Regions from separate parts of the Clavibacter sp. B3I6 genome, predicted to be linked through region 2. Evidence: riboswitches for the same ligand, from Rfam matches in the RefSeq annotation. Region 2 holds a riboswitch; the other holds the start of a gene.
The links. Region 2 has a riboswitch for thiamine pyrophosphate ahead of QFZ62_RS03275 (ECF transporter S component). Riboswitches for the same ligand answer to the same signal wherever they lie in the genome.
Positions count from the first base shown of each region.

Region 1: it holds a riboswitch for thiamine pyrophosphate, as region 2 does, so the genes downstream of both, thiM (hydroxyethylthiazole kinase) here and QFZ62_RS03275 (ECF transporter S component) in region 2, are expected to answer to the same signal.

Region 1 covers NZ_JAUSYL010000001.1:3,078,996-3,093,816, forward strand. The annotation lists partial or broken gene QFZ62_RS14860 (DEAD/DEAH box helicase) at 79-2,212, shown strand; gene QFZ62_RS14865 (hypothetical protein) at 2,289-2,516, opposite strand; gene QFZ62_RS14870 (hypothetical protein) at 3,231-3,446, shown strand; gene QFZ62_RS14875 (hypothetical protein) at 3,517-3,696, opposite strand; gene QFZ62_RS14880 (MFS transporter) at 3,736-5,094, opposite strand; gene QFZ62_RS14885 (bifunctional hydroxymethylpyrimidine kinase/phosphomethylpyrimidine kinase) at 5,349-7,643, opposite strand; gene thiM (hydroxyethylthiazole kinase) at 7,640-8,467, opposite strand; TPP riboswitch at 8,458-8,549, opposite strand; partial or broken gene QFZ62_RS14895 (S9 family peptidase) at 8,611-10,768, opposite strand; gene QFZ62_RS14900 (hypothetical protein) at 10,778-10,963, opposite strand; gene QFZ62_RS14905 (phosphotransferase) at 11,074-12,543, opposite strand; gene QFZ62_RS14910 (mycoredoxin) at 12,547-12,816, opposite strand; gene QFZ62_RS14915 (D-arabinono-1,4-lactone oxidase) at 12,929-14,215, opposite strand; gene QFZ62_RS14920 (glycoside hydrolase family 2 TIM barrel-domain containing protein) at 14,326-14,821, opposite strand, start outside.
Region 2 covers NZ_JAUSYL010000001.1:697,214-712,034, forward strand. The annotation lists gene QFZ62_RS03255 (hypothetical protein) at 16-288, opposite strand; gene QFZ62_RS03260 (ATP-binding protein) at 298-843, opposite strand; gene QFZ62_RS03265 (energy-coupling factor transporter transmembrane protein EcfT) at 833-1,627, opposite strand; gene QFZ62_RS03270 (ABC transporter ATP-binding protein) at 1,624-3,171, opposite strand; gene QFZ62_RS03275 (ECF transporter S component) at 3,174-3,824, opposite strand; TPP riboswitch at 3,860-3,960, opposite strand; gene QFZ62_RS03280 (hypothetical protein) at 4,056-4,388, opposite strand; gene glgX (glycogen debranching protein GlgX) at 4,588-6,792, shown strand; gene treY (malto-oligosyltrehalose synthase) at 6,789-9,128, shown strand; gene treZ (malto-oligosyltrehalose trehalohydrolase) at 9,131-10,927, shown strand; gene QFZ62_RS03300 (UDP-glucose/GDP-mannose dehydrogenase family protein) at 11,097-12,410, shown strand; gene QFZ62_RS03305 (hypothetical protein) at 12,435-12,662, opposite strand; gene QFZ62_RS03310 (DNA polymerase IV) at 12,785-14,077, opposite strand; gene QFZ62_RS03315 (oxygenase MpaB family protein) at 14,221-14,821, opposite strand, start outside.

The sequences.
Region 1 (14,821 bases), 2.4 Mb from region 2:
CCGTGCGCGACGGGCGCTGAGTCCTTCCGATCCGGGAGCGCAGGCACGGCCTGGCCCCGGCAGTGAACAAGGAGTTGCATGGCTCGCACCGGCCAGCGGCGGTCGTCCGCCCGCACGCGCACGATCGACAACGAGGGGCTCATCCCCGTCCTGGCGCGCGCCGTGCGCGAGATCGAGCAGGCCGCCCAGCGCGGCAAGCTCAAGCCGGTCAACCGCACGAAGTTCCAGGTCATCGCCGTGCTCATGCGCGAGGAGCGCACGCACGCGAAGGACCCGGCCACCCCGCTCAGCGACTCCGAGCGCGCCGAGACGCTCAAGCGCCTCGACGGCATCGCCAGCATCCTCGCCCGCACCGCCGCGCGCGACACCTCGGTGCTGCCGCTGCTGGATCCCGACGCCAAGCTCTCCGAGGCCGCCCGCGCCATGCGCAAGCACATGCTGTTCGACGGCGGCGTGGAGATGGTCGTCGAGGACGAGCCCGAGCCCGAGCCCGAGGATTCCCGCCCTCGCCAAGCTGCACGAGCGCCAGGTCGTGCCGCCGTCGGTGAAGGCGCGCGTGCTCGCGAACCCGTTCCTCGAGCCCGACCTCGACCGGCCCGCGCCCGCCGCGCCGCCCACGCGCCTGCTGGCGAACTGGGAGCTGCTCGGCCCGCTGTTCAAGTCGTTCGAGTACGGCGCCGGCGGCGGCATCGCGAGCATGGACCTCCCCGAGAGCCCGCGCATCGACCGCCTGTCGCCGCAGAACCTCGAGCTCATGCGCCACCAGGCCCGCTTCCTCGAGAGCGTCCGCCTCGGCCACCGCGAGTTCCTGCTCGCCGACGAGCCGGGCCTCGGCAAGACCGCGCAGGCGCTGCTCGCCGCGTCGGTCGCCGACGCGTACCCGCTGCTCGTCGTCGTCCCGAACGTCGTGAAGATGAACTGGAAGCGCGAGGTGGAGCGCTGGACGCCGCACCGCCGCGCCACGGTCATCCACGGCGACGGCGCGGGCCTCGACGCCTTCGCCGACGTCGTCATCGTCAACTACGAGGTGCTCGACCGCCACATCGGCTGGCTGCGCACGCTCGGCTTCCGCGGCATGGTCGTCGACGAGGCGCACTTCATCAAGAACCTCCAGTCGCAGCGCTCCAAGTTCGTGCTGGCGCTCGCCGAGAGCATCCGGGAGCGCCAGTCGAACCCGCTGCTCATGGCGCTGACGGGCACGCCGCTCATCAACGACATCGACGACTTCCGCGCCATCTGGCAGTTCCTCGGCTGGATCGACGGGGACAAGCCCACGTCCCGCCTCATGGGCGAGCTCGAGGAGGCGGGCCTCACGCCGGCCGACCCCGGCTTCTTCGCCGAAGCCCGCCGCGCGGTCATCGACCTCGGGATCGTCCGCCGCCGCAAGATCGACGTGGCGACCGACCTGCCCAGCAAGCGCATCGCCGACCTCCCCGTCGAGCTCGACGACGACCTGGGCCGCTCCATCCGCCAGGCCGAGCGCGAGCTGGCGGCGCGCCTCGTGAAGCGCTTCACGGCGCTCGTCGGCGCCCGCGGCACCACGGTGCCCGACGTGCTCGACGGACCCGCCGCCGAGCGCGCGCACCTCATCCGGCTCGTCGCGCAGTCGGAGCTCGACGAGGCCAAGGCGCAGAAGACCGGCGAGAACGTGTTCACCATGGTCCGCCGCATCGGCCAGGCGAAGGCGGTGCTCGCGGCCGACTACGCCGCGCAGCTCGCGCGCTCGGTCGGCAAGGTGGTGTTCTTCGCCAAGCACGTCGACGTGATGGACCAGGCGGAGGCCACGTTCGCGAAGCGCGACATCACGTCCGTCTCCATCCGCGGCGACCAGACCCCGGCCGCGCGCCAGCACGCGATCGACGCCTTCCAGAACGACCCCGAGGTCCAGGTCGTGGTGTGCTCGCTCACCGCGGCGGGCGTCGGCCTCAACCTGCAGGCGGCGTCCAACGTGGTGCTCGCGGAGCTCAGCTGGACGAGCGCGGAGCAGACGCAGGCCATCGACCGCGTGCACCGCATCGGCCAGGAGGAGCCCGTCACCGCGTGGCGGATCATCGCGGCGCAGACCATCGACGCGAAGATCGCCGAGCTCATCGACAGCAAGGCGGGCCTCGCGGCGCGGGCGCTCGACGGCGAGGACTTCGACGAGGCCGGATCCACGTCGGTCCAGCTCGACGCCCTCTCGCACCTGCTCGAGGAGGCGCTGGCCGCGTAGCTGTCGCGACCTGCACGACGACGCCCCCGCGACCTGCTGGTCGCGGGGGCGTCGCGCGTGCGTGCGGGGTATCGGCTCACTGCTGCCTTTCTCGGCCGAGGAGACGAGGGACCTTCAGGAGCACGAAGTAGCTGAAGGCGAAGAGAAGCAAACCGAACACGCCGGCCGGATACGTGCGAGTCATCGCGTCCTCACCAGCGGCGAGGGGGGCGACTACGAGTGTGGCGAAGAGGTAGAAAGCGGTGATGATCGCGGTGAGCACCAGGGCGCGCGTCCTGCGCCTGCGAATCGTCGGTTCAGTCATTTCGGCACTGCCCTTCCAAGCTGAGGATGTAGATGCGGTAGTTCTGATTGTCGGGGCAGACCCCGTGGGCTGCGACGATGGCCACGATCGTGACGCCGAGGCCGCCTGCGGCGACGCACCCGACACCGCCCGTCTCCGGTCCAAGTGCGGCGCAGATTGTCGCGGCGAGTCCCCCGGCCGCAGCGGTGGCACCGGTCGCTTGCTCCGTGGAGTCGAGGCTGACGTAGGGGAAGGGATCCGAGCCGACGGAGACGAGCGATGTGTCGATGACGTCGTGGGCGGCGGGGACAACGACGGCGCTGCCAGATGAGTCGTAGGTGAAGGCGATGTCTACGCCGGGTGAGACGTGATAAGTGACCCGTTCTCCGTGAGCCGTCGCGACGCTGTCACGTGGTGCTGGCCCACGTTGAAGGGCCCTGCCCAGCTCGGCGAGTCGGTGAGGGGTGAGTGCAGCGCTCGTCTGGGGAGCGGGCCGCGAGTCCGACAAGACCCGTAAGCCATGTCCGGGGGGACCGGCGGCGAAGGCGGGTGGAGTGGCGGCGAGCGGTGCGAGTGTGAGCGCCACCAGGAGCGCGAGGCGTTTGAGCGATCGAGATCTCATGTTCTCCTCCAGTCGGGAACGCACCTACAGTCCTCCTCCGGCAGCTCCTGGGCGCGCGTTGTGCACAGGGTGCGGATGGCGGGGCCGAAGTGTGCTTAGGACCCGCGAATGGTGTGAACGGTTGCGCGTCGTGTCACGACCAGCGCTCGCGGCACCAGCGGCATCGGTGGCAGGCGCAGACCATCGACGCGAAGATCGCCGAGCTCATCGACAGCAAGGCGGGCCTCGCGGCGCGCGCGCTCGACGGCGAGGACTTCGACGAGGCCGGATCGACGTCCGTCCAGCTCGACGCCCTCTCGCACCTGCTCGAGGAGGCGCTGGCCGCGTAGGTGTCGCGACCTGCACGACGACGCCCCCGCGACCTGCTGGTCGCGGGGGCGTCGTGCGTGCGGGGAGGCGCTAGCCGCGCTCGGCCCGGCGGCGTGCGTGCTCGGCCTTGCGGGCGGCGCGGCGCTCGCGGGCGACGGCGTCCTGCGCGTCCTGCGTGGGGTTCGAGCGCGAGGTGCCGATGACGGCGAACGCGATGAGGACCACGACGACCGCCAGCACGGCGTAGACCAGGATCGTCGTGCCGGTCATGCGCGCTCCTCGGGTCGGGTGCTCCGAGCGTAGCGGCGGTCAGTCCTCGAGGGCCGCGCCGCGGAGGTCCGGCAGGGTGAGCGCGGCCGCGGCGGCCAACGCGAAGACGGCGGCGAAGACGCCGAACGGCAGCGCGACGCCGCCGAGCGCGAGGAGCGGCGGCACGCACAGCGGCGCGATGATCGACGCGAGCCTCCCGAAGCCCGCCGCGCTGCCCGCGCCCGTCGCGCGTACCCGCGTCGGGTAGAGCTCCGGGGTCACGGCGTAGAGCGCGCCCCACGCGCCGAGGTTCGAGAACGACATGAGGGAGCCGAACACGAGGATCGAGGTCACGTCGTCGGCGGTGCCGAAGAGGCCGGCGGACACGGCGGATCCCGCGAGGAAGACCGCGAGCGTCACGCGGCGGCCCCAGCGCTCGACGAGCCAGGCGGACACGGCGTAGCCCGGCAGCTGCGCGAGCGTGATGAGCAGCGTGTACGCGAACGACCGCACGAGCGAGAAGCCCTGCGCCACGAGCAGCGTCGGCAGCCAGATGAAGGCGCCGTAGTACGCGAAGTTGACGCAGAACCACACGATCCAGAGGGACAGCGTGCGGCGGCGGAGTCGCGCGCCGAAGAGGCGCTCGCGGGGCGCGGGGGCCGCGGCGTCGGCGGCGGCGTCGGCCATGAGGTCCGTCGGCGTCTCCGGAACCGCGTCCGGGGCCGGATCCGCCCCCGCCGCCCCCTCCAGATCGCGCACGACCCGCTCGGCCTCCGCGTGCCGGCCCTTCGCCTCGAGGAACCGCACCGACTCCGGCAGCCGCAGCCGCACGAAGATCGCCCACACGGCGGGGACGGCGCCGAGCGCGAGCGCCCACCGCCAGCCGTCGTCGCTCGACGGGATGACGAGGTAGCCGATGAGCGCCGCCGCGGTCCAGCCCACCGCCCAGGACGACTCGAGGATCACGATGACGCGGCCGCGGATCCGCGCCGGCGCGAACTCGCTCACGAGCGTCGACGCGACCGGCAGCTCGGCGCCGAGCCCCAGGCCCACGACGAAGCGGAGCGCGATGAGGGCCCCCACCGACATCGCGAGCGCGGAGACGCCCGTCGCCAGGCCGTAGACCAGCAGCGTGAGCGCGAACACCTGGCGGCGGCCGAGCCGGTCGGCGAGGAGCCCGCCCACGCTCGCGCCGATCGCCATGCCGAGGAACCCGGCGGATGCGACGAGGCCGAGCTGGCCGGCGTCCGCCTTCCACACCACCGCCAGCTGCGCGATGACGAACGAGATGAGGCCGACGTCCATGGCGTCGAGCGCCCAGCCGACGCCGCTGCCGCCGAGGATGCGCGAGTGCGCCCGCGTCCAGGGAAGGGCGTCGAGGCGCTCGGAGCGGGTGGGCCGCGAGGTGGTCGTGGTCATGTGCTCGGCTTTCGGGGAGGACGGGCGCGTCCGCGGGCCGCTCCGGGTGGAGGCGGTCACGCGGGAGGACGACGGGCTACCGGGAGCCCGGAGGGGCGGACGGGCGGACGGTCCGGGGACGCCGAGACGGGCGGGGGACAGGGCCCGAGCGTAGCGGGGGCCTGCCGTGCCGTCAGCCGTGTGACGCGGGGAGGCGTCCGCCCGGCCGCCCGGCTCGCCGAGGCGGGGAGGGGCGGAGCGGGGCGGACTCCGGATCAGCCGAGCGCCTCCGGGGCGCGGAAGAAGTCGCGCTCGTAGGCCGCGGAGACGCGGGACGCCTCGAGCATCGCCGCGCGTCGCCCGGGTCCCGCGAGCACGGCCGCCTCGTCCACCAGCGCGCACGCGTGCTCCGTCGCGGCCGCGAACGCCGGATCGGCGTAGGTCTCCAGCCACGCCGCGTACGGGTGCGCGGCACCGGCCGCCGCCGCCGCGGATCCCGCCGCCCGGAGCCGGGTGCCCACGTCCGCGTAGATCGTGAAGCACGGCAGCAGCGCCGCGACGAGGACGGCGTAGTCGCTCGCCGCCGCGTGCGCGAGGAGGTGGTCGACGTACGCGCGCGTCACGGGTCCGACGACCGCGGGCGCGGGGTGCCGGGCCAGCCACTCCTCGTGCAGCGCGGACTCGGCGGCGATCGCGTCGGCCGCGGAGCGCGCCCAGGCGACCTGCGCCGCGGGCGTCGGCGCGAGCTGGCTGGCCCGGGCGAGCACACGGGAGTACGCGCGGAGGTAGATCGCGTCCTGCGCGAGGTAGTGCGAGAACCACGCCTCGGGCAGGCTGCCGTCGCCGAGGCGGCGGACGAACGCGAGCTCGTCGATCTCCCGGCGGAGATCCGCGGATCCTGCCCACATCTCCGCGGTGACGGGTCCCGCGTGCGTCCCCGCGGCGTCCCAGAGGGTCCGCAGGTGGTCGAGCGGGCCGGCGCCCGCGCCCACGTCGAGGTCCTCGGCTCGCGCGAGGGATCCGGTGAGCCAGCCCTTCGCCTCCGTGAGCGCCGCGAGCCAGTCGCCGCGGCGCGGGTGCAGCGTCGCCAGGGCGCTCGACAGCGAGCAGCCGGTGCCGTGCGTGCTCGTCGTCGCGATGCGCGGACCGGCGACCACGTCGACCGCGGCCTGCGCGCCGGGCGCACCGGGTGACACGAGCGCGTCCGGGCAGTCGTCCTCGCGCAGGTGGCCGCCCTTGACGATGACGCGCACCCGGTGCCGGTCCGCCAGCGCGCGGCCCTGCGCGAGCGCCTGGTCCCAGCCGTCGGCCTCGGGCTCGCCGAGGAGCGCCGCGAGCTCGGGCAGGTTCGGCGTCACGACGTCGGCGAGCGGCAGGAGGCGGCGGAGCGCGTCCGTGGCGTCGTCGTCGAGGAGGGCGTCGCCGGACTGCGCGACCATGACCGGATCCAGCACCACGACGGGCGGGCGCACCGCGCGCAGCCAGTCCGCCACCTCGTCGACCACGGCGGCCGAGCCGAGCATGCCGATCTTCACGGCGTCGATCGCCACGTCGTCCGAGACGGCGTCGAGCTGCGCGCGCAGGAACGCCACGGGCGGCACGTGGATCTCCCGCACGCCCCGCGTGTTCTGCGCCACGAGCGCCGTGACGACGGCCATGCCGTAGCCGCCGTTCGCCGCGATGGACTTGAGGTCGGCCTGGATGCCGGCGCCGCCCGTCGGATCCGTGCCCGCGATGCTGAGGACGCGCGGGACGCGGGACGGATCGGCAGCGGGGCGCGGAGTGCCCGTCGCGTCCGCCTCCGGGGACTCGGCCGTGGCCGTCGCGGTGCCCGCCTCCGCGACCTCCGCCCCGACGTCGTCGCCGCCGCCCGCCCCGCGCACGCGCGCCCACTCGGCCGCGAGCTCGCGCGCCGAGGCCGCGGGATCCTCGGCCGCGCAGATCGCCGACACGACGGCCGTGCCCGCGCCGCCCGCCGCCGCGATCGCCGCGACGTCCCGCACGTCCACGCCGCCGATCGCGACGCAGGGCACGGGGGAGAGCCCCGCGATGATCCCGAACCCGTCGTGGCCGAGCGGCGCCGGGTGGTCGGGCTTGGTGCTGGTGGGGCGGATCACGCCGACGCCGAGGTAGTCGACGGTGCCGGCCGGGAGCGCGCGCACCGCCTCGACGTGCGCGGGCGTGTTCGCGGTGAGGCCGACGACGAGCCGCCGGTCGGGGCTCGCCGCGTCGAGCATCCGCCGGACCAGCTCGGCCGGGACGTCGGACTGCCCGACGTGCACGCCGTCCACGCGCGTGCCGCGCGCGAGGGCCGCCAGGACGACGTCGACGCGGTCGTCGACGAGCAGCAGCGGACGGGCGGCGTCCGGGTGCGCGGACGCGTGCGCGTCGATCGCGTCGGCCGCCGCCGTCACGGTCGCCAGCAGGTCGGCCGCACTGGCGTGCTTGTCGCGGATCTGCACGGCCGTCGCCCCGCCCGCGACCGCCGCCGCGACGACCGCGGGCACGCCGCGCTCGCCGCAGAGCGCGGGGTCGGTGACGAGGTAGACGGAGAGGTCGAGCGCGCTCACGAGAGGCGCTCGCGGTGGGCGACGAGCTCGGGCGTGATCGCGTCGAGGGCGTCGAGGAGCGCCACCGCGAACGATCCGGGTCCGCGCGCGCCCTCGGCGGCGACCTCCGCGGCGATCGTGTACACGCTCGTCGCGGCCACGGCGGCCCGCAGCGGATCCGGCTCCAGCGACGCGAACGCCGCCATCACGGCGCCGAGCGCGCAGCCCCCGCCGGTCACCTTCGTCAGGAGCGCGTCGCCCGTGTGCACGCGCACGACGCGGTGGCCGTCCGTGATGTGGTCGACGGGACCCGACACCGCGACGACCGTGCCGTAGGTGCGCGCGAGGAGCGTCGCGGCGTCGAGCGCCGCCTCCACCGCGTCGGTCGCGTCGACCCCGCGTCCGCCGACGCCGCCGGTCGCGAGCGCGATGACCTCCGATGCGTTGCCGCGCACGATCGTGGGCGACAGCGCCACCAGCTCGTGCGCGAGCCGCGTCCGCACCGGCAGGGCGCCGACCGCGACGGGATCCAGCACCCACGGCGTGCCCGCCTCGCGCGCCGCGTGCGCGGCCTCGACCGCGGCCTCCCGCTGCTCGGCGTGCGGCGTGCCGAGGTTGACGAGCACGCCCGACGCGATCCGCGCGAACGGCCCCGCCTCGGTCGGCACGTCCGTCATCGCGGGCGCGGCGCCGAGCGCGAGGAGGACGTTCGCGGTGAAGCCGGTGACGACGGCGTTCGTGATGCACTGCACGAGCGGCGTGCGCTCCCGCAGCAGGCGGAGGAGGTCCGCCGAGGCGGTCCCCGCTCCCGTGGTCTCGTGGGTGGATGGGCGCGCAGCGCTCATGATGACATCCCTCCGCCGGTGCGAACCGGATCAGGTGCGACGGGTCTCATCTCAGCCCTCGTGGGCACCCCGTGTCAGGGATCCACACTAGGGGAGACGCGTCGCGCCCGTCGGGTCGACCGGCGGCGGGAGGCGGAGGCGCGCTAGGCGAGCCCCGCCACGTCGAGCACCCACGCGTAGTCGGAGGCGCGCTCGCGCCAGGCGTCGTACCGGCCCGACTTGCCGCCGTGGCCCGCCTGCATCTCGGTGCGCAGCAGCACGGGCGCGCCGACCTCGCGGAGGCGGGCCGTCCACTTCGCGGGCTCGACGTAGAGGACGCGCGTGTCGTTGAGGCTCGTGACCGCGAGGATCCGCGGGTACTGCACGCCCTCGCGCACGTTCTCGTACGGCGTGTACGACTTCATGTACGCGTACACCTCGGGGTCGTGCAGCGGGTCGCCCCACTCGTCCCACTCGATCACGGTGAGCGGCAGCGACGGGTCGAGGATGCTCGTGAGCGCGTCGACGAACGGCACGCCCGCGAGGATCCCGGCGAAGCGGTCGGGCGCGATGTTCGCGACCGCGCCCATCAGCAGGCCGCCGGCGCTCCGGCCCTCGGCGACGAGGCGGTCGGGGCTCGTCCACCCGCGGGCGATGAGGTGGTCGGCCGCTGCGACGAAGTCGGTGAAGGTGTTGCGCTTCGCGATCGTCTTGCCCTCGTCGTACCAGCGCCGGCCCATCTCGCCGCCGCCGCGCACGTGCGCGATCACGAACGCCATGCCCCGGTCGAGCAGCGAGAGCCGCGCGATGGAGAACGACGGGTCGATGCTCGCCTCGTACGAGCCGTAGCCGTACAGCAGGAGCGGCGCGGGTGTACCGGGGTGCACGAGGCCGCGCTTGTAGACGACCGACAGCGGGATCTCGGTGCCGTCCTCCGCAGTCGCCCACTCGCGGGTCTGCACGTAGTCGTCGGGGTCGTAGCCGCCGCGCACGGGCTGCTGCTTGAGGAGGCGGAGCTCGCGGGTGGCGAGCACGTAGTCGTAGGTGGTGGGCCGGCGTCGCGAGGCTCGTGTAGCCGAGGCGCACGGTGGGCTGCGCGAACTCGGGGTTGCCGGCGGTGCCGACCGTGTAGATCGGCTCGTCGAACGCGATCTCGTGCAGCTGCTCGCCGTCGAGGACCCGGTCGAAGGGGATCACGCCGACGCGGGTGAGGCCCTCGCGGCGGTACGACACGACGACGTGGTCGGCGAACGCGCTGGCGTCCTCGAGGCGCACGTCGTCGTCGTGCGGGATGACGACCTGGCGGTCGGTCGTCGAGGTCGGGTCGTCGGCGGGCACGTCGATCAGCTCGAAGTTGGTGGCGCCGTCGTTGTGCAGGATGAGGAGCCGGTCGCTGCCGTCGATGACCGCGTGGTCGACGTCGTACTCGACGCTGTGGCGGCGGGGCCACACCGGGCGGAAGGTGCCCGTGGGGTCGCCGGCGTCGAGCAGCAGCACCTCGGTCGTGATCTTCGAGCCGACCTGGATCACGAGGTACTGGCGGCTGCGGGTCATGCCGAAGCCCGTGAAGTAGCTCTCGTCGGGCTCGGTGAAGACCTTCACGTCCTGCGCGGCGGGCGTGCCGACGCGGTGGCGCCACACGGTGTCGGGGCGCCAGGCGTCGTCGACCGTGACGTAGAAGAGATGGTCGCCGTGCGCCGAGAAGGTGGCGCCGTGGCTGGTGCCGGGGATCTCGTCGGCGAGGTCCTCGCCCGTGGCGAGGTCGCGGATCCGGAGCGTGAAGCGCTCGTCGCCCTCGACGTCGACCGAGTAGGCGAGGAGCGATCCGTCGGGGCTGACCTCGAACGCGCCGAGGGAGAAGAACTCGTGGCCCTCCGCCTCGGCGTTGGAGTCGAGGAGCACCTGCTCGCCCTCGACCGCGACGCCGTCGTCGGCTGCCTCGATGACGGGCGGGGTCCAGTCGTCCGGACCCTGGACCGGCCGCCGGCAGCGGATCGCGTACTGCGACCCCTCGACCGTGCGCGCGTAGTACCACCAGTCGCCCTCGCGCACGGGGACCGAGAGGTCGGTCTCCTGGGTGCGGTCCTTGATCTCCGTGAAGATCCGCTCGCGCAGCGGCTCCAGGTGCGCCGTCGCGGCTTCCGTGTACGCGTTCTCGGCCTCCAGGTGCGCGATGACGTCGGCGTCGTCCTTGTCGCGCAGCCACTCGTACCGGTCGACGAAGGTGTCGCCGTGGAACGTGCGCTCGATGGGGCGCTGGTCCGCGACGGGAGGGGTGGGGGAGGAGGACTCGGAGACGGCCGGGACGGCGGGGTCGGTCATCCGTCGAGCCTACCGACGGAGCTGCCGCCGCCGCCCACCGCGTCGCCCGCGGACGGCCTCGACCACCGCGCCGAGGACCACGAGGATCCCTCCCGCGACGCCCCACCACCCGGACGGCGGGTCCGCGGGCCCGACCGGGACGGACAGGGCGACGAGTCCCACGCCCACGAGCGCGAGGAGGATCCAGCCGAGCATGGGGTCTCCGTCCGGGTGAGGACGCGCCCAGGCGGGACGGCGCGTCCCGTCACGCTAGCTGCACAGCCCCATCGCGCGCGGAGATCGCCCCCAGGGAGGGCGCGGTCGCGTCAGGAGGAGATCGGCCCCGCCTCGCGCGGACCCGTCGCGCCGGGCGTGGTCTCCCGGCCGATGGTGCTCGAGCGGGTGGCGAGGCGGGCGACGGCCTGCAGCGGGATGGACAGCCAGCCGGGACGGTTGCGGACCTCGTAGATCGCCTCGTACACGGCCTTGTCGATCTCGAACGCGTCGAGCAGCGCCCGGTTCGCACGGAGGTCGGTGCCGGAGCGGGCGATGTAGCCGTCGACGAACGCGCGACGCGCGTCCGACGCCCACGACGCCGCCGACTTGCCCGGGTGCGCGAGCGCGTAGGAGCCGGCCACGTAGTCGAACGAGCGGAGCATGCCGGCGACGTCGCGGAGCGTGACGTCGGGCAGCGAGCGCTCGTGCATGGGGCGGAGCGGCTCGCCCTCGAAGTCGAGGAGGACCCAGCCGCGGTTCGGCACGGAGAGCACCTGGCCGAGGTGGTAGTCGCCGTGGATGCGCTGCAGCTTCGGCCACTCGCCGTGCTCGGCGGCGTCGTAGACGCTCGCGATGGCGTCGTGGAAGGCGGCGATCTCGGGGACCTCGCGCTCGGCGGTCGCGTGGCGACGGCGGAAGCTGACCATGATCCCCTCGATGACCTCGGGGGTCGCCTCGACGGTGGGCAGGGCGGCCGCGAGCGTGGCGTGCACGTCGGCGGTCGCCTCGCCGAGCGCCCGGGCCTGCGCCTGGAAGTCCTCGTCGGCCTCGGCCGCGCGGAGCGCGACGCGCCAGGCGTCGGTGACGCCGGGGAGGAACTCCTGCGCGAAGGCGACGTGCCCGACGGCGTGCCCCACCTCGCGGCCGGAGTCGCTCCACTCGGCGAGCACGCTGCCCATGGTCTGCGGCACGAGCCGGGATCCGGCGCCCGCGATGGCGGACTGGAGCACGACGTCGGGGTTCTCGCCGTGGTGCAGCGCGCGGAAGACCTTGACGATCATGGAGTTCGCGGCCGTGCCGTCGGCGGAGACCATGTCGTAGATGATCGAGGTGTTCGACTGCTCGCCCGAGAGCACGTGGGATCCGACGACGGTCGCGATCTCCACGCCCGGCTGGCGCTGGCCGCGGGCGGTCGCGCCCAGCGAGGTCTCGTCGACGTCGGCCTCGCGCTCGTCGAGGATCGTGCGGATCAGCGCCCACGCGTACGCCGGGTCGTGCGGCCCGTCGTAGACGTGCAGCTCGACGCCGTCGTCCTCGACGATCGAGCCGATGTGGAAGGGCTTCAGCTCCTCCAACGGCGCCTGCCGGTAGGTGAGCGGCACCTGATAGAGGACGGGCTTCGCGCTGCCGTGGTCGATGATCAGGTGCGTCTCGATGCGGGCGAACCAGCCCTCGTCGCTGAAGCTCCAGCCGCCGATGCGCTCGAGGCGCGGCTCGGTGCCCTTCGAGGCGAACCAGCGCTGCTCGCGCATCCACGCGGCGAGGAAGTCGGGGATGACGCTGAGGTCGTGGTGCTGCATGGCTCAGGCCACCTTCGCGGTCACGTCGGCGAGCGACGGGTTGGTGGCGGACGAGCCGTCGGGGAAGAGGACGGTCGGGACGGTCTGGTTGCCGCCGTTGATGGCGGCCACGAGCTCCGCGGTGCCGGGCACCTGCTCGATGTCCACCTCGTCGTAGCCGATGCCCGCTCGATCGAGCTGCGACTTCAGCCGGCGGCAGTAGCCGCACCAGGTGGTGGAGAACATCGTGATCCGCCCGGGGGCGGGCACGTAGGAGGAGGTCTCGGGCGCCATGGTGCTCACCCTACGCGCCGAGCGCGACGCCGACCCGTGATTCCCGCGGCCGGGGGAGAAGCCTCGGCGCGTCGGGATCGCGGGTGCGGTGCCGGTCAGCGGCGGATGCGGCTCAGCCGCGGAGCGAGCGCTCGAACCAGGCGTTGCGGAACTTGCCCGCCGGGTCCAGGCGCTCGGCGAGGGCGAGGAAGTCGCCCGCGCGCGGGTACAGCGGGACGATGTCGGCCGCCGTGGCCGTGAAGACCTTGCCCCAGTGCGGGCGCGCGCCGAACGGGCGGATCGCCGCCTCGAGCTCGACGAGCAGCGCCTCCACGGCCTCCTGCTCGCGCTTCCACGTGAAGTGCAGGCCGATCGTGGCCTGCCCGTGCTGCGGGCTCAGCCACAGCTCGTCGGCGGCGACGGCGCGGAGCTCGCAGACGAGGAGGATCGGACGGATCCGGTCGCCCATCGCGCGGAGCGCCTGCACGGCCTCGACGGCGCGGTCGAGCGGCACGTGGAACTCCGACTGGATCTCCTCGCCGTCGCTCGGCGTGAAGCCCATCTTGAAGTGCGAGAGGCGGTCGGACCAGAGGCCGACGACCCCGAGCTGGGAGGTGCTGTTCACCGGGTCGATCCCGAGGATCGGGTGGCGCTCCTCGGTGGCGGCGGGCGCCCCGAAGTACTCCTCCATGACGACCTCGTCCTCGGGCTGGCCGTCGACGCCCAGCTGCACGCGGCTCTTCAGCCACACCTGGTCGGTGGCCTCGCCGAAGCGCGTGAAGACGCTCACGCTGTAGGCGGCGCTGAAGACGTCCTCGAGGTTCCGGTCGAACGCGTCCCAGGAGAGCCCCTCGAAGACGCGCTGGCGCACGAGGTAGGAGGGCTCGACGTCGAGGGTCACGCGCGTGACCACGCCGAGCGCGCCGAGGCCCACCACGACGCCGTCGAAGTCGTCGTCTCCGCGGCGGTACGTGACCGTCTCGCCGTCAGCCGTGATCAGCTCGAGGGCCGCGACGGCCGTGCCGAGGTTGCCGTTGCCGATGCCGGATCCGTGGGTCGCCGTCGCGATCGCGCCCGCCACCGAGATGTGCGGCAGCGACGCGAGGTTGTGGATCGCGAGGCCCTCCTCGCCGAGGAGCTCCGCGAGCTTCCCGTAGGCGAGGCCCGCGGAGAAGGTGGCGGTGCTCGCGTCGCGGTCGATCACGAGGTCGGCCGGGAGCTCGGCGAGCGAGACCAGCTCCTCGGAGTCGGCGATGTCGTTGAACGAGTGGCGGGATCCCAGCACGCGGATCCTCGACGCGTCGCGGACGATGGTCCGCAGCCCCTCGATGCTCGTCGGTGCGTGCACGGTCCGTGCCCGGTAGGCGTAGTTGCCGGCCCAGTTGGTGCCCGCGGTGCCCTGCTCGATGGTGTCGGTCATGCGTCCTCCTCGCGCCCGCCATCGGACGCCGTCGTCTCCAGCTTGCCCGCCCTCCGGCCGGAGGGCGAGCGACGGGCCGCCGGTGGGGCGGCCCGTCACGTGCTCCGCCGTCAGCGGCTGCGGATGGTGAGCTCCAGCGTCCGGGCCGACGGCCACAGCTGGTGCTCGGGCAGCACGTCGAGGCCGCACGCGCGCGAGCCCAGCCCGTGCTGCGCGGCGTCGATGTAAAGGTGCACCGCCTCGCTCGCGGGCAGCTCGTGCGGGTGCGCCGCGCGGTCGAGCTCCTGCGGCGTGTGGCGCGAGGCCGTGAAGCCGGGGCGGCGGCCCGCGATGTCGGGCAGCGCCTGGATCACGATGCCGCCCTCGCCGTCGAACGTGCCGAGCTCGAGCTCCCGCAGATCGCTGCGGTGCCCGGTCTCCTGCGGCCGCGAGTACACGGCGCCCAGGTCGTCGACGAGGGAGGAGAACCGGCCGACGAGCGCGGCGCGACGCGAGTCCGGGTACGACTCGAGCGGCCCGGTGCCGAACCACTCCGCGTTCGTGACGCTCGCGGGGAGGTCGATGCGGATCCCGACGCGCGGCCAGGTGATCGCCCACCCGGCGCTC
Region 2 (14,821 bases):
GGGAGCGGAGGGGCGTCAGAGTCCGAGGGACTCGTCGTCGCCCTCGCCGAGCACGTCGTCGCTGCCGTCGGCCACGAACGTGTAGGTGACGCGCTGCTCGCCCGCGACCTCGGAGACCGCGCCGGCGCGGTACTGGAACAGCGACTCCTTGCCCTCCACCGCGGACATCGTGCTGATGGTCTCGTCGTGCTGGCCGTCCACGAGGACGCGGGTCTCGGTGGTGCCTTCGAGGGGGCCGTCGGCGAAGACGGCGAGGTAGCGGACGTCGGTGGGTGCGGAATCGGTCATGGGCTCAGGCTACCCGGCCGTCGTGACGGCGTCCGTGCGCACGACGACGTCGGCCAGGGCGCGCGGGTCCTCCCGGGCGAGGTGGGCGCGCCACTGGGCGTCCCACCGCTCCCATTCGACGGCGAAGGACGCGCCGTCGCGGGCGATGGCGCGGGCTCGGCGCACGGCGTCGTCGGCCTCCACCCAGACCCGGTGGGTGGCGAGGCGGGCGGTGACGCGGGTGAGGGAGCCGCAGCCCTCGACGACGAGCGGGCGGGTCGGATCCAGGTCGTGCCACCCCGCGGGGGCGTCGGCCGCCCAGTCCCAGCGGCGCCAGCGCGGCCGCCCGCCCGGACGCATCTCCGGCAGCACGGCCTCGAGGTGACGCGAGGCGGCCTCGAGACCGTCCCAGCCCGGGTAGACGTCGTCGAGGCGGAGGAGCTGGGCCCCGGGCGCGAGGCGAGCGTCCGGGTCCCCGTCGCGGATGAGGGCGTCGGCGAGGGTGGACTTGCCGGATCCGGACGGGCCGTCGACGAGGACCAGCGCCGGACGCCGCTCCCCCGCGTCAGGCGGCAACGAAGTCCCACGTCCCGGTCGCCACCGACGCGGCCACCGCGACGGCGGCCACCAGGACCGCGACGACCAGCACGAGGGCCTCGCGCCGCCCGACGACGCTGGGCCGGGCCCAGGTCCGGGCCCCCGGACCGCCGAACCCGCGCGCCTCCATCGCGGTCGCGAGCTTGCTGCCGCGGCGGATCGAGAGCACGAGCAGTGCGAACGCCTGCCCGGCGAAGCGGCGGACGCGGCCCCGGTCGGCCACGCCGCGCGCACGGCGGGCGAGCTCCAGGGACCGCCAGTCGTCGAGCAGGAGGCCGACCAGCCGCACGCCCGCGAGGGCCCCGAGGACGAAGCGCGACGGCAGGCGCCACACCTGCGCGAGGCCGTCGGCGAGGTCCGTCGGGTCGACGGAGGAGAAGAGGATCAGCGACGCCACGCCGATCGCCAGGACCCGGAGCGTGGTCGCGACCGCGAGCAGCATGGAGCCCTCGCTGATCACCACGAGGAGGAACTGGGCGTAGACGTCGCCCGACGTGCGGCCGTAGAGCAGGATCGTGATCCCCGCGCCGGGCGCCGCGATCCAGACGGGGATGCCGCGCACGAGGAGGGCGCGCGGCCGGATCCCGGTGGCGGGCAGGAGCAGCAGCTCCAGCAGGAGGGCCGTGCCGGCGGACACGACGTCGAGGCTGAGCACCAGGACGAGCGTCAGCGCGAGGGCCGCCGCGAGCCGGGCGACCGGGTTCACCGACGCGAGGCCCGTGGCGCGGGAGGCGGGCAGGACCTCGGGCGGCGCGGCGCTCATCGCACGACCTCGAGGCGCGCCGGGCCGCCGGGGACGGGATCGAGGCGCAGCACGTCGTCCGCGAGCGCCCGCACGAGGTCCGCGTCGTGCGTGACGGCGAGGACCCCGACGCCCTCGCGGTCGACCAGGTCGGCGAGGAGCGCTACGAGCTCGGCCCACGTGCGGGCGTCCTGCCCGAAGGTCGGCTCGTCGAGGACGAGGAGGCGCGGGGCGGTCGCGAGGGCCGTCGCCACCGACAGGCGCCGCTTCTCCCCGCCGGAGAGCGTGAACGGGTTCGCCCGCGCGAGGCCGTCGAGCCGCAGGCGGGCGAGCAGCTCGTCGACGCGGCGCGCGGACTCCGCCGGGTCCATGCCCACGGCGCGCGGGCCGACCTCGAGCTCCGCGCGCACGGTGCCGGCGAGGAACTGGTGCTCGGGATCCTGGAACACGGTGCCGATGCGGGCGGCGAGCTCGCGGGAGCGCCAGGCGGCGGGATCCTCGGCCAGGCCGTCGGCCAGCCGCGGCTCGGCGAGGACGCGGCCCGCGAGCGGGGGCAGCAGACCGCCGAGCGTCAGGGCGAGCGTGCTCTTCCCGCCGCCGTTGGGACCGGTGAGCGCGGTGATCCGGCCGGCGGAGAGGCCGACGCCGATGTCCCCGGCCACCGTGGCGCCGCGACCCCGCCCGACGGCCAGGCCCTCCGCCCGCACGAGCGGCACGGGGGCGGCGGGCACGCGGACGGGCGCCGCGGGCTCGCGCCCCGGGACCCACACGCCGGCCGCGGCGAGCGACGCGCCCTGCTCGCGGAGGACGTCGTCCGGTGCGCCGTCGGCGAGGATCCCGCCGTCGGCGGCGAGGACGACCACGCGGTCGACCAAATCCCGCCACACGGCGACGCGGTGCTCGATGACGACGAGCGTCGCGCCCGTCGCCTCGACCACCGCCTCCACGGCCCGGCGGACCTCGCCGACGCCCTCGGGATCGAGGTTCGCGGTGGGCTCGTCGAGGAGGAGGAGCCCGGGCCGCATCGCCAGCACGCCGGCGAGGGCGAGCCGCTGCTTCTGCCCGCCCGACAGCGCGGACGTCGAGCGGTCGAGGGCGACGTCGAGGCCGACGGCGTCGAGGGCCGCGCGCACGCGCGGCCAGATCTCGTCGCGCGGGACGCCGAGGTTCTCGCAGCCGAACGCGACGTCGTCGCCCACGCGGGAGAGGATCACCTGCGCGTCCGGGTCCTGCAGCACGAGCCCGGCCCGGCCCCGACGTGACGCCGGGTCGCGGCCGTCCACGAGCAGGGATCCCCGGGTCTCGCCCTCGTCGTCGCCGCCGAGGACGCCGGCCAGCGCGTGCATGAGCGTCGTCTTGCCGGCCCCGGACGCGCCGAGCAGGAGCACGCGCTCCCCCGGCTCGATCGCCATGTCGACGTCGCGCACGGCCCAGGCGCTCCGGCCGGCGTGGCGCCAGCCCCAGCCGGCGGCGCGGACGGACGCCCCGCCGCGGACGTCGGCCGACGCCTCGACGCCGGGGAGCGGGACGCGGGCGGGCGTCGCCCCGCGGCCCGGACGCCGCACGGTCAGACGCGGGCCGCGGTGTCGCGGCCCGAGGCGAAGCGCGACAGGGCGCCCGTGCGGGCGAGCGCCCGCGCCACGATCCAGGACAGCAGGCCCGCGATCAGGGCGCCGGACACGAGCGCGGCGCCGGTGTAGACCGCGACGAACAGCGGGCCGGACCCCGGGTAGTAGGTGATGAGGTCGGTGATCGCCATGGCGAGCCCCGCCCCCATCCCGGCGAGGACGGCGACGTAGGCCCGCCAGTTCGCGTAGAGGAAGACGAGGAGGACGAGCTCCGCGCCGAGGCCCTGCGTCAGGCCCGAGAGCAGCGTCCCGACGCCCCAGACGTTGCCGACGAGCATCGAGACGAACGCCGCCAGCAGCTCCCCGTAGAGGGCGGCGCCGGGCTTGCGGATCACGATGCCGGTGAGGACGCCGGCGAAGAGCCAGCCGCCGCCAGCGAGGGCCTGGAGACCCGGGAGCAGGGGCTCGAAGAGGCCGCCCACGGGGACGGACGCCGTGTTCCACACGACGAAGACGAGCCCGGAGGCGACGCCGAGGACGCTGGCCACGACGATGTCGATGACGCGCCATCGGGCGCGGAGCCCGGAGCGCGGGACGCGGGGGTCCGCGTCGACGGAGGCGGATGCGGTGGACGAGGGTGATGCGGTCACTTGTCGTGCCCTTCTGGTTCGCGGAAGAGGGCACGGGTACGAGATGAAAGCCTCCCTGCGCTGGCATGATCCAGATCAGGTTCGACGGTCGAAGATTGGGGATCTTCCTCTCAGCCCGGCTCACCGGACTCCCGTGTTCACCGCGATCCTAGCGCGGGCGGCACGCCCCGGACGCACGGGAGCGCGGGCGCCCGAGGGCACCCGCGCTCCGCGGCGGACGGTGGGGACGCTCTACTTGAGCGTCTTGATGAGCTTGACGAGCACCTTGCCCGAGATCCAGATGACGGGCGTCGCGACCGCGAGCAGCGCGATCACGTTCGGCTGGAAGCGCACCTCGCCGTCGGTCGCGATGTACGCGCCGATGGGCCAGGTCGCGCCGCCGCCCCCGCCGCCGCCCGCGACGTTGCCGTCGGAGTCGGGGAGGTCGCTGCCCCCGCCGAAGCCGTACCAGGCGAATGCCACCGGGACGATGGTCGAGCCGTCGATGTCGAGGGGGTCGCCGTAGACCGTCCCCACTCCGGCGTTCTTCACGTTCTCTGCGAGCTGTGCGACGAGGTTGGTCATGGGTCCCACCGTACCCCGCGGGCCCGCTCGGATGCGGGTCGATCCGGGTCCTCACGGTACCCTCGCCCCTGGTGCGTCGCTGCGTCGCATCCGGCCTCCCGCCGTTGCGGCCCACGCGGATCCACCGCCTGCCCCGCCCCCGACGGACCCGCGCACGCGCGCCCCGCCGGTGGACGAGTCGACCCAACTGGAGGACCACTTGCACACCTGGCCCGGAAACCCCTACCCCCTCGGCGCGACCTTCGACGGGAGCGGCACGAACTTCGCCCTCTTCAGCGAGATCGCCGACGCGGTGCAGCTGTGCCTCATCGACGAGGACGGCACGGAGACCCGCGTGGACGTGACCGAGGTCGACGCGCACGTCTGGCACTGCTACCTCCCGCACGTGCAGCCGGGCCAGCGCTACGGCTACCGGGTGACCGCGCCCTACGCGCCGGCGGACGGCCACCGGTCGAACCCCGAGAAGCTCCTGCTGGACCCCTACGCCAAGGCCACCTGCGGCGAGTTCGACTGGCACCCGTCGCTCTTCGCCTACGAGTTCGGCGACCCGTCGAGCCGCAACGACGAGGACTCGGCTCCGCACATGATGCTCGGCGTCGTGGTCAACCCGTTCTTCGACTGGGACGGCGACCGCCTCCCCCGCACGCCCTACAGCGAGACCGTCGTCTACGAGGCGCACGTCAAGGGGCTCACCCAGCTGCACCCGCGGATCCCGGAGGAGCTGCGCGGCACGTACGCCGGCATCGCGCACCCCGCGGTCATCGACCACCTGCAGCACCTCGGCGTCACCGCCATCGAGCTCATGCCCGTGCACCAGTTCGTGCAGGACAACACGCTGCTGGAGAAGGGCCTCCGCAACTACTGGGGCTACAACACGATCGGCTTCTTCGCGCCGCACAACGCGTACTCGTCCACGGGCGAGCTCGGCCAGCAGGTGCAGGAGTTCAAGTCCATGGTGCGGGCGCTGCACGCGGCCGGCATCGAGGTCATCCTCGACGTGGTCTACAACCACACGGCCGAGGGCAACCACCTCGGGCCGACCCTGTCGTTCAAGGGCATCGACAACCAGGCCTACTACCGGCTCATGGAGGACGACCCCACCTACTACATGGACTACACGGGCACCGGGAACTCGCTCAACGTCCGCCACCCGCACTCGCTGCAGCTGATCATGGACTCGCTGCGCTACTGGGTGACGGAGATGCACGTCGACGGCTTCCGCTTCGACCTCGCGTCGGCGCTCGCGCGCGAGTTCTACGACGTCGACAAGCTCGCCACCTTCTTCGAGCTCGTGCAGCAGGACCCGGTGGTGTCGCAGGTCAAGCTCATCGCGGAGCCGTGGGACGTCGGCCCCGGCGGGTACCAGGTGGGAAACTTCCCGCCCCAGTGGACCGAGTGGAACGGCAAGTACCGCGACACCGTGCGCGACTTCTGGCGCGGCGAGGCCTCGTCCCTCGGGGAGTTCGCGGCGCGGATCACGGGCTCCGCCGACCTCTACGAGCACTCCGGCCGCCGGCCGGTCGCGTCGATCAACTTCATCACCGCGCACGACGGCTTCACCATCGCCGACCTGGTCTCGTACGACGAGAAGCACAACGAGGCCAACGGCGAGGACAACAACGACGGCGAGAGCCACAACCGCTCCTGGAACATGGGCGTGGAGGGGCCGACGGACGACCCGACGATCGCCACGCTGCGCGGCCGCCAGCAACGCAACATGCTCGCCACGATGCTGCTCTCGCAGGGCGTGCCGATGATCCTGCACGGCGACGAGCTCGGCCGCACCCAGCACGGCAACAACAACACCTACGCGCAGGACAACGAGATCAGCTGGGTGCACTGGGACCAGGCGGACCAGCCGCTCGCGGAGTTCACCGCCAGCGTCGTGCGCCTCCGGAAGGAGCACCCGACCTTCCGGCGCGGGCGCTTCTTCGACGGCCGGCCCGTGCGCCGCGGCGAGGGCGAGCCGCTCCCCGACATCGTGTGGCTCGACGCCGACGCCACGCCGATGGTCGACGACGACTGGGAGTCCGGCCTCCGCGCCATCGGCATGTTCCTCAACGGCAACGGCATCCGCGGACGCGACCGCCGCGGCGAGGACATCTACGACACCCACTTCCTCCTCTACTTCAACGCCCACGACGAGCCGGTGTCCTTCACGCTCCCGTCGGACGAGTACGCGGACGCGTGGGAGACCGTGATCGACACCGCGGGCGTCGGAGCCGACTCGACGGCCCTCCGCGCGAGTAGCGTCGTGGATGTGGCGGCCAAGGCGCTCGTGGTGCTGCGCGCCTACACCGAGCCCGAGGTGGAGCCCGACCACTCGGTCGCGGCGAGCCTCGCCGTCCTCACCCACTCGCAGGCCGACCGGCCCGCCGCAGATCCAAGGAGCGACATCAGTTGAGAACCCCCATCTCCACCTACCGGTTCCAGGTGCGGGAGTCGTTCGACCTCGCCGCCGTGGCCGAGCAGCTGCCCTACGTGAAGGACCTCGGCGCGGACTGGGTGTACCTCAGCCCGATCCTCACCGCCGAGCCCGGATCCGACCACGGCTACGACGTCGTCGACCACTCGCAGGTCGACCCGACGCGCGGCGGTGCCGCGGGCCTGAAGGCCGTCGCCGACCGGGCCCACGAGCTGGGGATGGGCGTGCTCGTCGACATCGTCCCGAACCACGTCGGCGTCGCCACGCCCGCGGAGAGCCTGTGGTGGTGGGACCTCCTCACGCACGGCACCGCGAGCCGCTACGCGGACGCCTTCGACATCGACTGGGACTTCGGCGGCGGCAAGGTGCGGATCCCCGTGCTCGGCGACGACGAGCTCGACCAGCTCACGCTGGTCCGCGGCGACGACGGCACGGTCGAGCTCCGCTACTACGACCAGCGGTTCCCGGTCGCGCCCGGCACGGCCGAGGACGCGGCGGACGCCCGCGCGGTGCACGAGCGCCAGTCCTACGAGCTGGTCAACTGGCGCCGTGCCGACGCCGAGCTCAACTACCGCCGCTTCTTCGCGGTGAACACGCTCGCGGGCATCCGCGTCGAGCTGCCGCGGGTCTTCGAGGAGTCGCACGAGGAGATCTCCCGCTGGTTCCGCGAGGGCCTCGCCGACGGCCTCCGCGTCGACCACCCGGACGGCCTGCTCGACCCGAAGGGCTACCTCGACGACCTGGCGCGGATCACGGGCGGCGCGTACGTGCTCGTGGAGAAGATCCTCGAGCCCGGCGAGACGCTGCCCACCGACTGGGCGACCGCCGGCACCACCGGCTACGACGCGCTCGCGGAGATCGACCGCGTGCTCGTCGACCCCGACGGCCAGGTCGAGCTCGACCACCTCGACGCCGCGCTCCGCGGCCTGCCCCAGGGGGAGCTCGCGAGCTGGGCCGACATGATCCGCGGCACGAAGCGCGGCATCGCCGACGGCATCCTCCGCAGCGAGGTGCTCCGCCTCGAGCGCCTCGTGGAGGACGCGCCCGCCGACGCCGCCGACGCGATCGCCGAGCTGCTCGCCACCTTCCCCGTCTACCGCAGCTACCTGCCCGGCGGGATCGAGCACCTGGAGCAGGCCGCCGACGCCGCGCGCCTCAGCCGACCCGACCTCGTCGCGACCATCGACGCGCTCATGCCGCAGCTGTCCGACCCGACGACGCTCGTGGCCCAGCGCTTCCAGCAGACGAGCGGCATGGTGATGGCGAAGGGCGTCGAGGACACGGCGTTCTACCGCTACTCGCGCCTCGTCTCGCTGAACGAGGTCGGCGCCGACCCGTCGATCTTCGCCATCGACGTCGACGACTTCCACGCGCGCCAGCAGGAGCGCCAGCGCATCGCGCCGCACGCGATGACCACGCTCTCCACGCACGACACCAAGCGCGGCGAGGACGTGCGCGCCCGCATCGACGTGCTCTCCGAGACGCCCGAGGCCTGGCGCGAGGCGCTCGGCCAGCTGCGCGAGGTCGCCCCCACCGGCGACGGCCCGTTCGAGAACCTGCTCTGGCAGACGCTCGTCGGCACGTGGCCCGCCTCACGTGAGCGCCTGCACGCCTACGCCGAGAAGGCCTCCCGCGAGGCCGGCGACTCGACGACGTGGACCGCGCCCGACGAGGCCTTCGAGGAGCGGATGCACGCCCTCGTCGACGCCGCCTTCGACGACCCGCGCGCCCGCACCATCGTCGCGGGCCTCTACGACCGGCTCTCCGGTCCCGGCTGGTCGAACGCGCTGGCGGCGAAGGCCATCCAGCTCACGGCCCCGGGCATGCCCGACGTGTACCAGGGCAGCGAGCTGTGGGAGACGAGCCTCGTGGATCCCGACAACCGCCGCGCGGTCGATTTCGGCATGCGCCGATCCGCCCTCGACGCCGTGCGGAAGGGCGCCGAGCCCGCCATCGACGAGACCGGCGCCGCGAAGCTCCTGGTCACCGCGCGGGCGCTCCGCCTCCGCCGCGACCACCCGGAGCTGTTCACCGGCTACGAGCCCGTGCACGCGACCGGCGACGCCGCGTCCCACGTGATCGCCTTCGACCGGGGCGGCGCGATCACGGTCGCGACCCGCCTCCCCGTGGGCCTCGAGACCGGCGGCGGATGGGGCACCACGACCCTGACGCTGCCCGAGGGCGAGCTCGTCGACCACGTCAGCGGACGCCGCATCGACGGCGGCCGCGTGTCCGTCGCCGCCCTCCTCGCCGACTACCCGGTCGCGATCCTCGCGCCCGCCTCCACCGCCGCCGACCTCACCCCCGGGAGCTGAGCATGACCGACGACCGCTTCGACATCTGGGCCCCCAAGGCCCGCACCCTCGCCCTGTCCGTGGGCGACGAGCGCCTGCCCCTCTCGCCCGTGGGCGACGGCTGGTGGACCCTCGACGCCGGCCGCGCCGAGGCCCTGCCCTCGGGCGACCTCGACTACGGCTACCTCGTGGACGACTCCGACACCGCGCTGCCGGATCCGCGCTCGCGCCGCCAGCCCGAGGGCGTCCACGGCCGCTCGCGCACCTACGACCCGTCGTCCTTCGCGTGGACCGACCAGGCGTGGACCGGCCGCCAGCTCGCGGGCGCCGTCATCTACGAGATGCACATCGGCACGTTCACGCCCGAGGGCACGCTCGACTCCGCCATCGACCGGCTCGACCACCTGGTCGCGCTCGGGATCGACCTGGTGGAGGTCCTGCCCGTCAACGGCTTCAACGGGACGCACAACTGGGGCTACGACGGCGTCCTCTGGTACGCCGTGCAGGAGACCTACGGCGGACCCGAGGCGTACCAGCGCTTCGTCGACGCCTGCCACGCACGCGGCCTCGGCGTCGTGCAGGACGTCGTCTACAACCACCTCGGGCCCTCCGGCAACTACCTGCCCGAGTTCGGGCCGTACCTCCACGAGGCGTCGGCGAACACGTGGGGCTCCAGCCTCAACCTCGACGGCGAGGACTCCGGCCCCGTCCGCGAGTACATCATCGACAACGCCCTCATGTGGCTCGGCGACTACCACGTCGACGCCCTCCGGCTGGACGCGGTGCACGCCCTCGTCGACCACACGGCCACGCACCTCCTCGAGGAGCTGGCGGTCCAGGTCGACGTGCTGTCCGCGCACGTGGGACGCCCGCTCACGCTCATCGCGGAGTCCGACCTCAACGACCCGAAGCTCATCACGTCGCGCGAGGCGCACGGCTACGGGCTCGACGCGCAGTGGAGCGACGACTTCCATCACGCGGTCCACGTCGCGCTCACGGGCGAGACGACGGGCTACTACGCGGACTTCGCCTCGCTCGGGGCGCTCGCAAAGGTGATCACGCGCGGATACTTCCACGACGGCACCTGGTCGTCGTTCCGCGGGCGCGTGCACGGGCGCCCGCTCGACACCGAGCGGATCCCGGCGCACCGCCTGGTCGTCGCCAACCAGAACCACGACCAGATCGGCAACCGCGCCACGGGCGACCGCCTCACCGCGACGCTCGACGAGGGCGGGCTCGCGCTGGCCGCGGTCCTCACGCTCACGTCGCCCTTCACCCCGATGCTCTTCATGGGCGAGGAGTGGGGCGCGACCACGCCGTGGCAGTTCTTCACGTCGCACCCGGAGCACGACCTCGGCGAGGCGACCGCGAAGGGCCGCATCGAGGAGTTCGCGAAGATGGGCTGGGACGAGTCGATCGTGCCGAACCCGCAGGACCTGTCGACGTTCCAGGACTCGAAGCTCGACTGGTCGGAGCTGTACGGCGACGACGACTCGTCGCATGCGCGCCTGTTCGCCCTCTACTCCGAGCTGATCCGCCTCCGCCGCGCGCACCCCGACCTCACCGACCCCCGGTTCGCCGAGGTCGAGGTCGAGGTGCACGAGGAGGCGCGCCTGCTCGTGATGGACCGCGGCGAGCTCTCGATCGTCATGAACCTGTCCGACGAGGAGCGCCGCGTGCCCGTCGTGGGCGAGCGTCCCGCCCTGCTGCTCCGGACCGCGACCGGCGTCGCGCTGGGAGACGACGAGGTCGTGCTGCCCGCGCGAACGGCTGCGATCCTCGGCCCGGTGACGGACGCCGCGGAGGCGCTGCTGGCCTGATCCACGGCACCCGGGGCGGGGTCCGACGCGGCGCACGAGCGCTCGTCGGGCCCCGCCCCTGGCGCGTCACATCCACGTGATACGGTGCCCACGCCCCGGCCCGGCGACCGCATCACCGGTCGTTCGGCGGCCGTCCGGCGGCCCTCCCCCACGACGCGAAGGACTCCCCGTGCGCATCTCCGTCATCGGCTGCGGCTACCTCGGCACCGTGCACGCCGCGTGCATGAGCCGCCTCGGGCACGACGTGGTGGCGATCGACGTGGACGCCGCGAAGATCGCCTCCCTGCAGGAGGGTGTCGCCCCCTTCTTCGAGCCCGGGCTCCCCGAGCTCCTCACCGAGCAGCTCGCCACGGGGCGGCTCCGCTTCACCACGGACCCGGCCGCAGCCCAGGGGGCGCGCGTGCACTTCATCGCCGTCGGCACGCCGCAGAAGCGCGGGGAGAACGCGGCCGACCTGACCTACGTCGACGCCGCGGTCGACGCCCTCCTCCCCCACCTCGCCCCCGGCGACGTCGTCGCGGGCAAGTCCACCGTGCCCGTGGGCACCGCCCGCCGGCTCGCGGAGCGCATCGAGGACCGGGCCCCCGGCGCGGCGCTCATGTGGAACCCCGAGTTCCTGCGCGAGGGCTTCGCCGTCGAGGACACCCTCGCGCCCGACCGCTTCGTCTACGGCCTACCCGCGGGCGACGCGGGCGAGGCCGCCCGCGCGGCGCTCGACGAGGTCTACGCCGCGGCCCTCGCCACGGGGACGGCGCGCGTCACGACCGACTACGAGACCGCGGAGCTCGTCAAGGTCTCGGCCAACGCGTTCCTCGCCACGAAGATCTCCTTCATCAACGCCATGGCCGAGGTGTGCGAGGCGACCGGTGCCGACGTCACGCAGCTCGCGGACGCCATCGGGTACGACGACCGCATCGGCCGCCGGTTCCTGAACGCCGGCATCGGCTTCGGCGGCGGCTGCCTGCCGAAGGACATCCGCGCGTTCATGGCGCGCGCGGGCGAGCTGGGGGCCGACCAGGCGCTCACCTTCCTCCGCGAGGTGGACTCCATTAACATGCGGCGCCGGGTGCGCGCCGTGGACGTGGCACGCGAGGTGTGCGGCGGGTCCCTGCTCGGCCGCAACATCGCGGTCCTCGGGCTCGCCTTCAAGCCGGAGTCGGACGACGTGCGCGACTCCCCCGCGCTCAGCATCTCCGCGCAGCTGCAGCTGCAGGGCGCGCGCGTGCTGGCCACGGATCCCTACGCGAACGAGAACTCGCGCCGCCGGTTCCCGGAGCTCACCTACGTCGACACCTGGCAGGAGGCGGCGCGCGACGCCGACGCGGTCATGCTGCTCACCGAGTGGAAGCAGTACCGCGCCATCGACCCCGCGGAGCTGAAGGCCATCGTCGCCACGCCCGTGATCGTCGACGGGCGCAACTGCCTCGACTCCGTCGCCTGGCGCGCCGCCGGGTGGCGCTACCGGGGCATGGGCCGGCCCTAGGGCGATCCGGGCGCCGCCCTCCGGTCAGCGGCCGCTCGTGGCGGCGACGGCCGTCACGGTCGTGCCCGCGGCCAGGAGGAACAGGATCACCGCCACCGGGATCAGCAGCAGGAGGCCGTTGAGCACGAGCCCCGTGATCGCGAAGCCGCGGCCCGCCGGCTCCCTGCGCACGCCCACGATGCCGAGGACGAGCCCGACGATCGGGCACACGAGAGTCCAGAAAAGGGCCAGCGAGACGAAGCCCAGCACCATCGACGCGATGCTGAGGCCCCGGGGCGACGCGGCCGCACGCGGCGATCCCGGTACCCGTGGTCCCTCCTCCCCGGACGGATGGGAAGGGGCGGGCGCAGCGGGATCGATCACGGTGGTCCTCGTCAGTCGGGCGGATGTCCCGGGACGGTACCGCGCGACGTCGGCTCCGAGCGCGGATCCGACACGGTGGCCCGCTTCGCGCCTGGACGGCGGAGGAGCGACGCCGGGCCGATGGCGCCGCGGCCGAAGCGCTCCGCCGCCTGGTCGACCGTCCGCTCGGCCTCGCGCCAGCCCTCGTCGGCGTCCCACAGGGCCACCGCGCGGTTGTCGGCGTCGTCGAGCTGCTCGGCGCGCACGCCCACCAGCCGGATGCGGTCGCCGGGCCGCGCGACGTGGTCGTACACGTCGCGGATCTCGTCGTAGATGCGGCGCGCCACGTCGGTGGGCTCGGACAGCGTGCGCGAGCGCGTGATGGTGCGGAAGTCGGAGTAGCGGAGCTTGAGCGAGACCGTGCGGGCGGTGAGCCCGGCGCGCCGCAGCCGCTCGGCCACGCGCGTGGCCTGGCCGAGGAGCTCGCGGCGGACGATGCCAGGATCCGTCACGTCGTCGTGGAACGTGTTCTCGTGGCCCATGCTCTTCTCCTCCCGGTGGGTGCTGACCCGGCGCGGGTCGCGCCCCCAGGAGAGGTCGTGCAGCCGCGCGCCCGCGGACTCGCCGAGCATGGACTGCAGCGTGGGCAGGGGCGTGTCCGCGATGTCCGCCACCGTGCGGAGACCGCGGCGGAGGAGCGACTCCTCCGTCGTCTTCCCGACGCCCCACAACGCGCCCACCGGCAGCGCGTGGAGGAAGGGCAGCGTCTCCGCCGCGGGGATGACGAGCAGGCCGTCCGGCTTGCACCGCGTGCTCGCGAGCTTGGCCACGAACTTCGTGGACGCCGCGCCGACCGAGCAGGTGAGGCCCGTCTCGGCATGCACGCGACGGCGGATCATGGCGCCGATCTCGGCCGGCGATCCGAAGAGCCCGCGCGCCCCGGCCACGTCGAGGAACGCCTCGTCGATGCTGAGCGGCTCGACGAGCGGCGTGACGTCGCGGAAGACGCCCATGACGACCTTCGACCAGTGCGCGTACTTCTCCATGTGCCCGCCGATGACCGTGGCCTGCGGGCAGAGCCGCAGCGCCTGCGCCATGGGCATGGCCGAGCGGACGCCGAAGCGCCGCGCCTCGTAGGTCGCGCTCGTGACGACACCGCGGCCCGACGAGCCGCCCACGATGACGGGCGTGCCGCGGAGCTCCGGGCGCTCGAGCAGCTCGACGGCCGCGAAGAACGCGTCCATGTCGACGTGCAGGATGGTGGCCTCGGAGTCGTCGGCGCTCGCGTCGGACGTGCGCCTCGTGGATCCGTCCTGCCTGCTCATGTCGTGTCCACGCTAGCCCGCGCCGCCGACATCGCCTGCCCGGGCGCGGGAGACGGCAGGACGCGCCAGGCCGCCGGCGCAGGCGCCCGGCTCAGCCCGCCGGCTCAGGCGCCCGGCTCAGCCCGCCGGCTCAGGCGGCCGGCTCAGGCGGCCGGTCGCGCGCGGTGCTCGGCGCCGCCGGGGTCGCGACGGGGGCGCGGGTCGACCGTCGCGTCCGTCACGGGCTCGCCCCGCAGCCGCGCGATGCGCTTGAGCGCCGCCTCGTGGCTCGTCGACTGCTCGCCCATCACGCGGCCGGCGACGCCGAGCATGACGCGCGTCGACGCGAGCGCCGGCAGCGGGAACGGGCCGAACGACGCCTTGTCGAGGCCGAGCATCTCGCGGTAGCGCGGCTCGAGCGAGGCGACGGCGCCCGCGAAGAGCACGCGGTACGCCGGCAGCATCGAGGCCCGCAGCGGCGGCTCGCGGAGGAAGGAGATCGTCTCGCGGGTTCGCTCGTCGGCCCGGAGGAGGCCTTGGTCGTGGAAGGCGTCGATCTGGGCGTGCAGCTCGGCGTGCGAGCGCGGCGGCGCCTCGACCCCCATCAGCTCGCCGGCCTTGGCCCACTCGGCGACGTAGCGGTCCGGCCCGCCGGGGATGGGCGACCCCCACTGCAGGTGGGTGCTGAGGAAGGCGTCCGTGAACACGATGTGCACCCAGCTCAGCAGGTCGGGGTCGTTGGCGCTGTAGGGGCGCTCGACGCCG